DNA from 2 places in the Streptomyces sp. NPDC008137 genome. Region 1 is predicted to be linked to the other one. Evidence: riboswitches for the same ligand, from Rfam matches in the RefSeq annotation. Region 1 holds a riboswitch; the other holds the start of a gene.

Region 1 (7,103 bases):
CCGGACACGCTGGGCGAGGTGCTGATCCGACTTCAGGTGGGCAGCGACCAGGCGTTGTTCCGGTCCTCCACGGCACCGCTCGTCGCCTTCCTCGACCGCACCGACAAGCTGGTGCCGCTGGGCCAGGAAGGCTCACTCGCCGACTTCGACGCCCACCTCGACGAGGCACTGGACCGCATCCTGGCGGAACAGGGCGCTGGGTGAGACAGCCGTCGCGCGGCATCGTGGAGTAACGCTTCACCGGACGCCGCCGACCCTGCGGGAACGCTTCGGCGTTGTGGCGCAGGGACGTCTGGCTCAGAGACGTCAGCGCTTACGGCGCCGGCCCCGCCCCCCGCGTACCGGGACGGCCGAGGCTTCTACGGCGCGCTCCTCCCCGGGGCGGTCGGCCGAGACCATGAGTGCGGCCAGAGCAGTGGTGACCGGCACCGAGGCGACCAGGCCGATCGAACCGACCAGCGTGCGCACGATCTCCTCCGCGACCAGCTCGCTGTTGGCGACCGTCCCGACACCGCTCTGGGCGATGGAGAACAGCAACAGCAGCGGCAGGGCGGCACCCGCGTAGGCGAGGACGAGCGTGTTGACGACCGAGGCGATGTGATCACGGCCGATCCGGATGCCCGCGCGGTAGAGCCCGCGCCAGCCCATCGACGGATTGGCCTCGTGCAGCTCCCAGACCGCCGAGGTCTGTGTGACCGTCACGTCGTCGAGCACACCGAGGGAACCGATGATGATGCCGGCGAGCAGCAGACCGCTCATGTCGATCGTCGGATAGAGGCCGTGGATCAGGCCCGTGTTGTCGTCTGTGTTGCCGGTGAGCGCCGCCCAGTCGATGAACACCGAGCCGAGGACGCCGATCAGCAGCAGGGAGATGAGGGTGCCGAGCACCGCCACGGAGGTCCGTGCGGACAGGCCGTGACACATGTACAGGGCGATGAGCATGATGGCGCTCGCGCCCACCACCGCCACGACCAGCGGGTTCGATCCCTGCAGGATCGCGGGCAGGATGAAGAAGTTCAGTACCAGGAAGCTCATGGCCAGTGCGATGAGGGCCATGACCCCCCGCAGCCGCCCGACGACCACGACGGCGACCGCGAAGATGCCGGCCAGCACGGCCAGGGGCAGACGGCGATTGACGTCGGTGACCGAGTACTGCAGGTCCTTCGGTGCGGAGGGCTCGTAGGCGACCACGACCTTCTGGCCCTCATGCAACTGGCGGGACTGGTCCGGCTGGATGATCTCGGTGAAGGTGCGGCCCTTGTCCTTGCCGCTGTCGACCCGGATCGTCGCCCGCTTGCAGGTGCCCTTCTCCTGCTGCACCGCGGAGGAGCCCTCGGCGGTGGAGGTGTCGCCGGTCGGCGGGACTCCGGAAGCGCCGGCCTCCTTGCAGCTGATCTCCACGACCTTGGTGACGGAGGCCTGCTCGGTCTGCCGGTCGAAGCCGACGCCGGTGCGCTCGTGCGACGGGGCGCCGCCCGGCCACAGCACAACGAGACCGACCAGCACGGCCGCGCCGAACGGGATCAGGATCGCCGCGATGATCTTGCGCAGATGCATGGAGACGGGCGCTGCCGGACCGTGGCTGTGCGAGTGCCCGTGTCCGCCACCTGGCGCGGAACCGGGGCCGTGTCCGTGGCCGTCGCCCCCGCCGGTCCCGGATCCGTGCCCGTGCCCGTGGCCGTCGCCCCCGCCGGTCCCGGAACCGTGCCCGTGCCCGCCTCCGGAACCCGGGCCGTGACCGTCGCCGGGAGGGAATCCATGCCCACCGGCTGAACCGCCACCCTGGCCGTTGCCCGGCCCGAACCCCCCGGCCGAGCCGGAAACACGCTCACCACCGTCCCCGGGCCCGGCCCCGGACCCGAAACCCGCCCCAGGCCCATACCCGGCCCCGGGGACGAAGTCGTGGCCGTCTCCCCGGCCGTTGCCGCTTCCGGCACCGGATCCGCGGGGCGGCTCGGGCGGTGGGTAAGGGGGACGCTGCGTCGTGGTCACCGACCGATCATCGCAAGAACAAGGGGGGCCCTCTGTTCACCGCGCCAGAATTGCCGCTAGCGTGGAGCCACCTTTTGTACACGCGGGAGCTCGGAGCACCGGGCTGAGAGGGCGCTGACCTCCGTCCCAGCGATGTTTCACATGAAACATCACCGAAGTCGAGTGATGTTTCACACGGAACGTCGGCAGACGGAAGCCGCTGCGTCGACCGCCGAACCTGTTACCGGGTAATGCCGGCGTAGGGAGTAGGTCTCATGACCGACAAGGACGCACGCACGCCTGCCTCCGTTCAGGACGCACAGTCCGAGGAGGCCGGGAAGTCCATCGGCTGGCACAAGGCGTACGTCGAGGGCACTCGCCCCGACCTGCGCGTGCCGGTTCGTCAGGTGCATCTCACCAACGGCCAGGCCGTCACGCTGTACGACACGTCGGGCCCCTACACCGATCCACTCGTCGACACCGACGTCCGCAGGGGCCTGCCGCCGCTGCGGGAGAACTGGATCATCTCCCGCGGTGACACCGAGGAGTACGCGGGCCGCCCCGTCCGCCCCGAGGACGACGGCATCAAGCACACCTCGCCCCGCGGCGGCCTCCGCAACCTCGACGCCGTCTTCCCCGGCCGCCCGCGCCAGCCGCGTCGCAGCCGGGACGGCCAGGCGGTCACGCAGCTCGCGTACGCCCGCCGCGGCGAGATCACACCCGAGATGGAGTACGTGGCCATCCGGGAGAACGTCTCGCCCGAGGTGGTCCGCGACGAGATCGCCGCGGGCCGGGCCGTGCTGCCGGCCAACGTCAACCACCCGGAGATCGAGCCGATGATCATCGGCAAGAGGTTCCTGGTGAAGGTCAACGCCAACATCGGCAACTCCGCGGTGACGTCCTCCATCGAGGAGGAGGTCGAGAAGATGACCTGGGCGACCCGCTGGGGCGCCGACACGGTCATGGACCTCTCCACCGGCCGCAACATCCACACCACGCGTGAGTGGGTGCTGCGCAACTCCCCCGTCCCCATCGGCACCGTGCCGCTCTACCAGGCCCTGGAGAAGGTCGACGGCCGGGCTGAGGACCTGACCTGGGAGGTCTACAAGGACACGGTCATCGAACAGGCCGAGCAGGGCGTGGACTACATGACGGTCCACGCGGGCGTGCGCCTGGCCTATGTGCCGCTGACGGCCAACCGCAAGACGGGCATCGTCTCCCGCGGCGGCTCGATCATGGCCGCCTGGTGCCTCGCGCACCACCGGGAGTCGTTCCTGTACGAGCACTTCGAGGAACTCTGCGAGATCCTCGCCGCGTACGACGTCACCTACTCGCTCGGCGACGGCCTGCGCCCCGGCTCGATCGCGGACGCCAACGACGAGGCCCAGTTCGCGGAACTGCGAACTCTCGGGGAACTCAACCGGATCGCCAAGCGTTTCAACGTACAGACCATGATCGAAGGCCCGGGCCATGTCCCGATGCACAAGATCAAGGAGAACATCGACCTTCAGCAGGAGATCTGCGATGAAGCTCCGTTCTATACGCTCGGCCCGCTGACCACGGACGTCGCCCCGGCGTACGACCACATCACCTCCGGCATCGGTGCCGCGATGATCGCCTGGTGGGGCACGGCGATGCTGTGTTACGTCACACCCAAGGAGCACTTGGGCCTGCCGAACCGTGACGACGTCAAGACCGGCGTCATCACCTACAAGATCGCCGCGCACGCGGCCGACGTAGCCAAGGGACACCCCGGTGCCCAGGAGTGGGACGACGCGCTGTCCGACGCCCGCTTCGAGTTCCGGTGGGAGGACCAGTTCAACCTGGCCCTCGACCCGGACACGGCACGGGAGTTCCACGACGAGACCCTGCCGGCTGAGCCCGCCAAGACGGCTCACTTCTGCTCGATGTGCGGCCCCAAGTTCTGCAGCATGAAAATCTCGCAGGACATCCGCCGTGAACACGGCGGCACCCGGACCGAGATCGAGGAGGGCATGGCCCAGAAGTCGAAGGAGTTCGCGGCTAGCGGGAACCGGGTGTACCTGCCGATCGCGGACTGATCCGGCCGTGCGCAGGCCGCGAGGCCGACCGCACACAGGCCACTGGGGCCGAGGGCTGGGGACATCTGGTCCCTGGCTCTGGCCCCTTGGCCTGCGGATCGGAACGGAACGGAACCAGCGCTACTCCGGCTGGTGCTCCGGTCCTCCATAGTCGGGGCTGGTGTAGTCCGGGCTGCTGTAGCTCGGCCGCGAGCCGCGGTGGCCTTCGTCCGGGCTGGTGAAACCCGGGCGGTCGTAGCCGAGGTGCGGGATGCGGCTGATCGGCGCGGACGAGGAGGTGTGGTGCAGCGCGGCCGCCGCGTCCGGGCTGACGAGTGCCTCTCGCAGGAAGGGCAGGATGCCGCGCTCCAGCAGGGCCTCGTGCCAGGCCTCCCTGGCCAGGGCCACCTCCTTGTGCAGTTCGTCGTACGGACCGCCTTCGGCCGTCGGCTTGTTGCGCAGGGCGGTGAGCAGCAGTCCCACCGCGGCGACGAGGATCGCGACCGCGGTCACGGCGCCGAACACCCAGCCCGTGGTGAGCATGGTCCGGGCGAACGCCTGCTCGGGATCGAGCATCTGCAGGATGTAGCCGACGAGCAGGAAGATCGCGGCGGCGGTCCCGGCCAGGACGGGTGCGAGGACGGCGACGATGGCCACGGCGCCCGCGCCGGCGGTCTCGGCGACCTCGCCCATGGCGGCGGCCAGCCCCGCCGGGCCCGTGCCCGGTTCGGAGGAGCCGGTCTCGCGCGCGGCCGGTGTGCCGGACGACGCCGGCTGGCGCAGTTCCTCACGGACCTTGACGTAGTGCTGGTATTCGGTCGACGCGGCTGCCGTGATGAGCGCGGTGGCGTTCAGCGCCATGGTGCGCAGTTGTTCCGAGTTCAGCCGCTGTCCGACGGCGCTCAGTTCCGGACGGTGTGGGGCGGAGCGCAGCACCTCATCGAGGATCCGCTCGTATTCCTGGCGGTCCTCGCTCAGCAGGTGCTGCGGAACGCTGTTCATGTGCATCCCCCGATGCTCCGTAGGGCTTGGGGCTCGGCATGCTGACGAGCCGTCGGGCAGAAACGGAGGGGAGCCTGCTACGGATAAGCCGATGGTAGAGCCGTGGAGGTGGGCGGTGACAGGGGGTTTACCGAAATTGGCCCTTCAGCCGTCCGGTCCTGTGACGGGAAACGCCTGCCCGGTGAACGTTCACGTAGCCAGGGGCAGTTGCTGGACCAGCAGTTTTCCGGCCATGGTCACGCCGCCGTCCATCGCGATGGCGAGTCCGTCGGCGTAGACGTGCGGTCCCTCGATCACCGGGTCGCCGCTGTCCTCGTCCTCTTCGGAGCCGACCTCGCCCAGCAGATACGGAATCGGGCTGTGCCCGTGAACGATGCGGGTGCCCCCGTACGTATCGAGCAGGGAGCGCACGGCGTCCGCGCCGCCCTCGTCGCGGAAGGAGAACCGCTTGGTGAACTTGCGGAACAGGTCCCAGACCTCGTCCGCGTCGTTGCGCGTGATCGTCTCGCGGACGGTGTCGTTGACCTCTTCGATGGAGCGGCCGTAGTCGAGGTAGGCGGTGGTGTCGGAGTGGACGAGCAGATGGCCGTCGACCTCCTCCACGGCGTCGAGACGGGACATCCACTGCAGGTGGTGGTCCTGGAGGCGGTCCATGTCGGTCTTCTGGCCGCCGTTGAGCAGCCAGGCCGCCTGGAAGGTGGCGGTGCCCGCGCCGGAGTTGACGGGGGTGTCGCCGAACCGCTTGGCGCCGAGCAGCAGCAGCTCGTGGTTGCCCATGAGCGCCTTGCAGTAGCCGCCGGCCGCGGCCGCCTCGGCGGACAGCCGCATCACCAGGTCGATGACGCCGATGCCGTCCGGGCCGCGGTCGGTGAAGTCGCCGAGGAACCACAGCCGGGCGGTGCCCGCGCACCAGTTGCCTTCGGCGTCGAGGAGGCCTTTCTCCTGCAGAGCGGCCACCAGCTGGTCGAGATAGCCGTGGACGTCGCCCACGACGTACAGCGGGCCCTGTCCGGTGTTCGGGGGCGGGGCCGCGGCGGTTTCGGGGTCGACGGTCACCTGGACAGTGTCACCCCGGTTGACCACGGGAAGGTCGCGCTGGGTCGGCGTGTATCCCTCGGGATAGGTCTCCTCGGGCGGCGGAGCGACCTCGCCGGGGCTCGTGCTCTGGACGTACGGACCGGCCTCGTGGACGTACGCGGGCACCCGGAAGTCGCGCAACGTCGCCGTGCGCTCCACCTCGGGTCCCTGACCGGCCCCCTGAGTCATCGACCCCTCCACCATCCAGCCGCATCTGCACCGCATCGGACTGCCTGGTCGTAGCGGCCCGCCGGTGTCGTGGGCCCATCATAGGAATGCGGATCGCGCCATGTGATGACCCAGGGGTGGTGAATCAGAGCAAGAGTCCAGTTCACCGCGGCTTTCGCCCCGATTGGGCCGGGCTTTGACCACCGTGTGACCGTCCTCGCTTTCCTTCTCTTCGCGAGAACGATCCCTTCTCTCCGGGGGACCGGCCCTGTTTCTCCCCAGGCACGGGACTGTCCCCTCGACCGGGTCCGAGGTACCGGACCCGGGGGTTCCCCGGTACCGGGGAACTACGCCCCCTCGGGGGACCGCGGCGGGCTGACCGTCGTGCGCGGCGGGCGTCGCTGGGACGACGTGCGCACGATCAGCTCCGTCGGTATCACCTGTTCCACCGGACGGTCGGACTCCACGCCCTCGATGGCGTCGATGAGGAGTTGTACCACTGCCGTGCCGATGCGGCGCGGCTTCAGGGAGAGGGTGGTGATGGGGGGCTCGGTGTTGGCGTACACGGTGGACTCGCTGCAGCAGACCAGCAGCAGGTCGTCCGGTACGCGCAGGCCGTAGCGGCGCGCGGCGGCGAGCAGGTCGGTGCCGTTCGGGTCGAACAGCCCGTAGACCGCGTCGGGCCGGTCGGGGCGGGCGAGGAGCCGGTCGGCGGCGACGGCGCCCGCGCACGGATCGTGCGCCGGATAGGCCTCGTACACCGGATCCTGGCCGACGCGCTCGCACCAGCGCAGGTACGCGGTGGTCGACAGATGGGTGTACGTGTCCGTCGTCGTGCCGGTCAGC
Region 2 (7,103 bases), on a different contig from region 1:
GAAGCGCGCGAAGACGTACGCGCCGGGGAGCGCGATCAGCAGGGTGAGCGCGGTGGAGACGAACGCCTGCCAGGTGGTGAACCACAGGACGTGCCGCACGTCGGACTGCGCCAGCACCTCCCCGATCCGCCCGAACCCCCAGACCCCCTCGACCTTCAGGCCGCGCGCGACGATCGCGGCGACCGGGTAGGCGAAGAACGCGGCGAAGAACGCGACGGGCAGGGCGATGAGCCCGAACCGCGCCGCCGCGCCCCGCTTCCGGCCGGCTACTTGAGTACGAGTGAGGTCCACGACTTGACCCACTGATCACGGTTCTCGGCGATCTTCGCCGGGTCCAGGGTCTCGGGATCCTTCGCCTGCGGCCCGAACTTCTCGAACTCCGGCGGTACCTGGGCGCCCTCGCGCACCGGGTACACGAACATGTTGAGCGGCATGTCCTCCTGGAACCGCTCGGAGACCAGGAAGTCGAGCAGCGCCTTGCCGCCCTTGGTGTTCTTGGCGTTGCTCAGCAGCCCGGCGTACTCGACCTGCCGGAAGCAGGTGCCCTCGGCGACCCCGGTCGGGGCGCTGCTCGGCTTGGGCTCGGCGTAGAGAACCTCAGCGGGCGGCGAGGACGCGTACGACACGACGAGCGGCCGATCGCCCTTGGCCTTCTTCCCGCCGGCCGAGCCGGAGAACTCCTGGTTGTAGGCCTGCTCCCAGCCGTCGACGACCTTCACGCCATTGGCCTTGAGCTTCTTCCAGTACCCCTCCCACCCGTCGTCGCCGTACTTCGCGGCGGTGCCGAGCAGGAACCCGAGGCCGGGCGAGGAGGCGGAGGCGTTCTCGGTCACGAGCAGGTTCTTGTACTGCGGCTTGACGAGATCGTCGAAGCTCTTCGGCGGTTCCAGCTTGTGATCGGCGAAGTACTTCTTGTCGTAGTTGACGCAGATGTCGCCGGTGTCGACGGGCGTGACCCGGTGCTCGCCCTGGTCGGCCCGGTACTCGGCCTTGATCTGCTCCGAGCCCTTCGCCTCGTACGGCTGGAACAGCCCGTTGTCGAGTGCTCGCGAGAGCAGGGTGTTGTCGACGCCGAAGAAGACGTCGCCCTGCGGGTTGTCCTTGGTCAGGATCGCCTTGTTCACGGCCTGCCCGGCGTCGCCGTCCTCCAGGACATTGACCTTGTAGCCGGACTGCTTCTCGAAGGCGGCGATGACCCCCTTGGACGCGGCCCACGAGTCATGGCTGACGAGGGTCACGGTCTTGGCGTCACCGGACCCCTGGCCGCCACCGGACGACCCGCACGCGGCCAGCCCGCTGACCATCCCGAGCCCGACGACCACGGCCGTCAGCCGCTTCTTGTTGTTGCTCACTGGATTCCTCCTGGATGACCAGGAGAAGACGCGGCCCCGCCCGGGACTTCCGTGGCCCCGGGCAGGGCGCAACAGCTCGAGTGATGACCGATCTCCCTACCCAGAATGACCTGGGCCAGGTTCGGAGGGTCTGCGGCCGTGTGCCGCACTCTCAGCGCTGTGGCGCTCCCCTGTCGGAATATGAAGGTGTTGGTACGACGGTCAGACTACCGTTCGGTGGCCGCGAGCTGACCACACGCCCCGTCGATCTCCTGTCCACGGGTGTCCCGGACCGTCACCGGCACACCATGGGCCGCGATGGCCTCCACGAACGCCTTCTCGTCCTCGGGCCGCGAGGCGGTCCACTTCGACCCGGGCGTCGGGTTCAGCGGAATCAGATTCACATGCACCGGCTTGCCCTTGAGCAGCCGCCCGAGCCGGTCACCGCGCCAGGCCTGGTCGTTGATGTCCCGGATCAGGGCGTACTCGATGGACAGCCGCCGCCCGGACTTGGCGCTGTACTCGAACCCGGCGTCCAGCACCTCCCGCACCTTCCACCGCGTGTTCACGGGGACGAGGGTGTCGCGCAGCTCGTCGTCGGGAGCGTGCAGCGAGATGGCCAGCCGGCACTTGAAGCCCTCGTCGGCGAACCGGTGGATCGCCGGCACGAGACCGACCGTCGAGACGGTGATCCCGCGCTGCGAGAGCCCCACGCCGTCGGGCTCGGGGTCGGTGAGCCGCCGGATGGACCCGATGACCCGGTTGTAGTTGGCGAGCGGCTCACCCATGCCCATGAACACGATGTTGCTGAGCCGCGCGGGCCCACCGGGAACCTCCCCGTCCCTGAGCGCCCGCATACCGTCGACGATCTGGTGCACGATCTCGGCGGTGGACAGATTCCGGTCCAGACCCGCCTGCCCGGTCGCGCAGAACGGGCAGTTCATCCCGCACCCCGCCTGCGAGCTGATGCACATGGTCACCCGGTCCGGGTACCGCATCAGCACGGACTCCACGAGCGTCCCGTCGAACAGCCGCCACAGCGTCTTGCGCGTAGTGCCCTGGTCGGTCGAAAGATGCCGCACTACGCTCATCAGCTCGGGCAGCAACGCCTCCCGCAGCTTCCCCCGGGCACCGGCCGGAATGTCGGTCCACTGCTCCGGCTCGTGCGCGTACCGCGCGAAGTAGTGCTGCGAGAGCTGCTTGGCACGAAACGGCTTCTCCCCGACAGCCGCGACGGCCTCCTTGCGCTCGGCAGGAGTGAGATCAGCGAGATGCCGCGGCGGCTTCTTGGCTCCGCGGGGGGCGACGAAAGTGAGTTCTCCGGGCTTAGGCATGGCTCAACCAGTGTCGCAGATCGTCAGCGGTGGCCCGTGCCCCGCCCGCGGCACCCGGAGAGAGGCGTTCTAGTCGCCCGTGTGCTCCAGCCGGTTCTTGAGGAGTTGCTCGTTGCGCGGGAGTTCCTTGCGAACCTGGGGGCGGACGACGAGCGGTACCAGGACCTTGCCGACGCCGTGGCCCTCGACGTCGACGTCGATCGTCACGTGGGAGCGCTTCCCCTCGTCGAACGACTCGACCTCGCCGTGCACCCGTGGTCGGACGGGTCCGTCGACACCGCGCATGCCCCAGCTGTGCGGTGGGTCGTACTCCGTGACCTCCATGGTCATCGGCATCACACGGCGACCGATGTGCCGGGTGACCCGGACCCGGGAGCCGATACCGAAGGGCCCCTCGTCGAGGCGTTCCGCGGACACGGCGCTCAGCTGCCACTCCGGCATGCGCGGGGTGTCCATGACGTAGTCGTAGACCTCCTCAGGACGGCGGTCGACGTCGATGCTCTCTCGGATGATGGCCATGATGGCCTCCTTTGGGAGGTACATCTAAATCGTCCCACTTCGCCCCCTTGGACGTCTCCCCGAGACGGCGACGAGCCCCCGCCCTGACGGACGGGGGCTCGCTGACGAAGTCGGTCGGCTCAGCCGGACCCCACGAACAGCACGAGCAGCAGCCACACCACCGGAGCCGTGGGCAGCAGGGAGTCCAAGCGGTCCATGATGCCGCCGTGACCGGGCAGCAGCGTGCCCATGTCCTTGATGCCGAGGTCCCGCTTGATCATGGACTCGCCGAGGTCGCCGAGCGTGGCGGTGACAGCGACCGCGAGGCCGAGCACCAGGCCCTGCCACCAGGCGCCGTCGTCGATGAGGAACTCCATGCACAGCGCCCCCGCGACCATGGCGAAGGCGACCGCGCCGAGCAGGCCCTCGCGGGTCTTGCCGGGGCTGATGCGCGGGGCGAGCTTGGTCCGGCCGAAGCGCCAGCCGACGGCGTAGGCACCGGTGTCGCTGACGACCGTGAGCAGCAGGAAGGTGAGCACCCGCTGCGGCCCGTCGTCCGCGGTGAGCATCATCGCGACGAAGGTCGCCAGGAACGGCACGTAGAACGCCGCGAAGACGCCCGCGGTGACATCCCTGAGGTAGCCCTCGGGCGGTTCCGTCATGCGCCAGACGAGCACGGCCAGCGTGGTGAGCGCCATGGCGACCCAGGCGCCCTCGGCGCCCCGGACGTACCCGGAGACGACCATCGCGGCACCGCCGAGCGCGAGCGGAACGAGCGGCGCCCGGATGCCCTTGCGTTCGTCCAGCCGCTTGGTCAGCTCCCACAGACCCACCACGACGGCGACCGCGACGACGCCGACGAACACGGCCTTGACGACGAACAGCGACGCGACGATCACCGCGCCGAGTCCGACCCCGACCCCTATGGCGGCACTCAGGTCGCGGCCCGCGCTCTTCTTCGGCGGCTTGGGGGCCGGCTGCGAGGCGTCGGGCATGGGTTCCGGATTCGTCTCGTTTCGGACCGAGGGGCCGCTCAGCCGAGCAGCCCTCCGGCCGTCATCCTGGTTTTCGCCGTGGTCGGCTACGTCAGGCACGATGGGCATGGGGCGAGTCTGAGGCGCTTCATACGCATCGTATGCGGGACCCGCCGGAGCGGCCCCCTGGACGTGCCCATGGCCAGGGCTCTGGACGTGGCCCGGGCTCTGTACGTGCCCGTGGCCATGCCCTTGGTCGGTGGGCCCCCAGTACCCGGCCTGTGGCGGCGCCCCCCAGGAAGAGTCGTTCATCAGACCTCGAGCAGCTCCGCTTCCTTGTGCTTCAGGAGCTCGTCCACCTGCGCGACGTACTTCGCGGTGGTGTCGTCGAGCTCCTTCTCCGCACGGCGGCCCTCGTCCTCGCCGACCTCGCCGTCCTTGATCAGCTTGTCGATGGCCTCCTTGGCCTTGCGGCGCACGGAGCGAATCGAGATCTTCGCGTCCTCGCCCTTGCCCTTGGCGACCTTGATGTACTCGCGGCGGCGCTCCTCGGTCAGCTCGGGGAACACCACCCGGATGATGTTGCCGTCGTTGCTCGGGTTGACGCCCAGGTCGGAGTCACGGATCGCCTGCTCGATGTTGCGCAGGGCCGTCTTGTCGAACGGGGTCACTACCGCCATGCGCGGCTCCGGCACGGAGAACGAAGCCAGCTGGTTGATCGGCGTCGGCGCGCCGTAGTAGTCGGCCACGATCTTGTTGAACATCGCCGGGTGCGCACGGCCGGTGCGGATCGCGGCGAAGTCCTCCTTGGCGACCACGACGGCCTTCTCCATCTTCTCCTCGGCCTCGAGGAGGGTCTCTTCGATCACCACTTGCTCCTGCGTGTCTTGAAGTAGGCCCGGCTGCGGTTCCATGTGGGGCGGCGGCCGGCTGCGTCGCGTCTTCTTCCTGCACGGTTCCCGACCGGCAGGACATTGTCCATCCCCCGGCCCGCCTCCGTCCCGTCCGTCCCCCGGACGGGGTGGTGCGGGTCGGTGCTCAGTCCCGGTCGGCCGCGTCCCCGACGAGCGTGCCGATCTTCTCACCCTTGACGGCGCGTCCGATGTTGCCCTCCGCCAGCAGCTCGAAGACCACGATCGGGAGCTTGTTGTCGCGGCACAGCGTGACGGCCGTGGCGTCGGCGACCTTGAGGTCGCGTGTGATGACCTCGCCGTAGCCGAGGTGGTCGAACTTGACCGCGTCCGGGTTGGTCTTCGGGTCGGAGTCGTAGACCCCGTCCACGCCGTTCTTGCCCATCAGCAGCGCCTCGGCGTCGATCTCCAGGGCGCGCTGTGCGGCGGTGGTGTCGGTGGAGAAGTACGGCATGCCCATACCGGCGCCGAAGATCACCACGCGGCCCTTCTCCAGGTGCCGTACGGCGCGCAGCGGGATGTACGGCTCGGCGACCTGACCCATGGTGATGGCGGTCTGCACGCGCGTCTCCACTCCGACCTTCTCCAGGAAGTCCTGGAGGGCGAGGCAGTTCATGACGGTGCCGAGCATGCCCATGTAGTCGGAGCGGGCACGGTCCATGCCGCGCTGCTGGAGTTCGGCACCGCGGAAGAAGTTGCCGCCGCCGATGACGACCGCGACCTGCGCGCCGTCACGCACGACGGCCGCGATCTCGCGCGCGATCTTGTGCACCACGTCGGGGTCGACGCCCAGGCCCCCGCCACCGGAGAAGGCCTCTCCGGACAGCTTCAGCAGAAACCGGCCGCGCACTTTGCCGTCGTCGCTCTTCTGGGGCTTGGTGGTCATGGGGGATTCCGCCTCTTTCACGTGTTGCGCATACCAAGAAGGCCATTGCCGGTGGGGCGTGTTTCGCATCCCATACGGCAATGGCCTCCTTGTCAGATCTGCTGTCGTCCGCCACCCATGTGACGGCGTACACGGACGACTGCTGCCGACCTTATCGGGGTCGGGCGTCGATCGCGGTACGGACTCAGATGCCGACCTTGATGCGCGAGAAGCGCTTCAGGGTGACACCGGCCTCGTCCAGTACCTTCTGGACGGACTTCTTGTTGTCCAGCGCGTAGGGCTGGCCGAGCAGCGTGGCGTCCTTGAAGAAGCCGTTGAGGCGACCCTCGACGATCTTCGGCAGGGCGGCCTCGGGCTTGCCCTCGGCGCGGGTGGTCTCCTCGGCGACGCGGCGCTCGGACTCGACGACCTCGGCCGGCACGTCCTCCTTGGAGAGGTACTTCGGCGCGAACGCGGCGATGTGCTGGGCGACGCCCTTGGCGATCTCGGCGTTCGGCTTGTCCAGCTCGACGAGGACACCGATCTGCGGGGGCAGGTCGGGCATCGTGCGGTGCATGTACGCCGTCACGTAGCCGTCGGCGAACTGCGCGAAGCGGTCCAGGACGATCTTCTCGCCCAGGTTGGCGTTGGCTTCGTCGACGAACGCCTGGACGGTCTTGCCGGCCTCGATCTCGGAGGCGAGCAGGGCCTCGAGGTCGGCCGGGGAGGTCTTGGCGACGTGCTCGGCGATGGTGGTGGCCACGGCCTGGAACTTGTCACCCTTGGCGACGAAGTCCGTCTCGCACTTCAGCTCGACGATGACACCGGAGGAGTTGTCGTCGGCGATGATCGAGACCACGGCACCGTTCTCGGCGGAACGGCCTTCGCGCTTGGCGACGCCCTTCTGGCCCTTGATGCGGAGCGCCTCGACGGCCTTCTCGACGTTGCCCTCGGCCTCGTCCAGCGCCTTCTTGCAGTCCATCATGCCGGCGCCCGTGAGCTCACGGAGCTTCTTGACGTCGGCGGCGGTGTAGTTCGCCATGAGTCTGTGAATCTTTCTCGAAGTCTGGAAGATCGAAGATCTGCGGATGCGCCCCCCATGGAGCCGGAGGGCGCTGTCTTTCCGCTGACCTACGGGTGAACGGCGGGAGCGGACTTCACCGCGCCGAAGGCGCTATTGGTTGCGGTCT

Evidence for each region. A riboswitch is a leader RNA that binds a small molecule or an ion and turns the genes downstream of it on or off. The one in region 1 is predicted to bind thiamine pyrophosphate.
Region 2: it holds a riboswitch for thiamine pyrophosphate, as region 1 does, so the genes downstream of both, ACFZBT_RS14555 (thiamine ABC transporter substrate-binding protein) here and thiC (phosphomethylpyrimidine synthase ThiC) in region 1, are expected to answer to the same signal.

The regions. Positions count from the first base shown of each region.
Region 1 covers NZ_JBIBHN010000009.1:224,170-231,272, reverse strand. Annotated here, with positions in the region: gene ACFZBT_RS17940 (SsgA family sporulation/cell division regulator) at 1-204, shown strand, start outside; gene ACFZBT_RS17935 (YibE/F family protein) at 307-1,992, opposite strand; TPP riboswitch at 2,065-2,254, shown strand; gene thiC (phosphomethylpyrimidine synthase ThiC) at 2,247-4,031, shown strand; gene ACFZBT_RS17925 (hypothetical protein) at 4,152-5,018, opposite strand; gene ACFZBT_RS17920 (metallophosphoesterase) at 5,202-6,293, opposite strand; gene ACFZBT_RS17915 (substrate-binding domain-containing protein) at 6,605-7,103, opposite strand, start outside.
Region 2 covers NZ_JBIBHN010000007.1:221,574-228,676, reverse strand. Annotated here, with positions in the region: gene ACFZBT_RS14560 (ABC transporter permease subunit) at 1-291, opposite strand, end outside; gene ACFZBT_RS14555 (thiamine ABC transporter substrate-binding protein) at 267-1,304, opposite strand; TPP riboswitch at 1,428-1,534, opposite strand; gene rlmN (23S rRNA (adenine(2503)-C(2))-methyltransferase RlmN) at 1,559-2,665, opposite strand; gene ACFZBT_RS14545 (SRPBCC family protein) at 2,735-3,184, opposite strand; gene ACFZBT_RS14540 (phosphatidate cytidylyltransferase) at 3,304-4,449, opposite strand; gene frr (ribosome recycling factor) at 4,449-5,006, opposite strand; gene pyrH (UMP kinase) at 5,176-5,934, opposite strand; gene tsf (translation elongation factor Ts) at 6,119-6,955, opposite strand.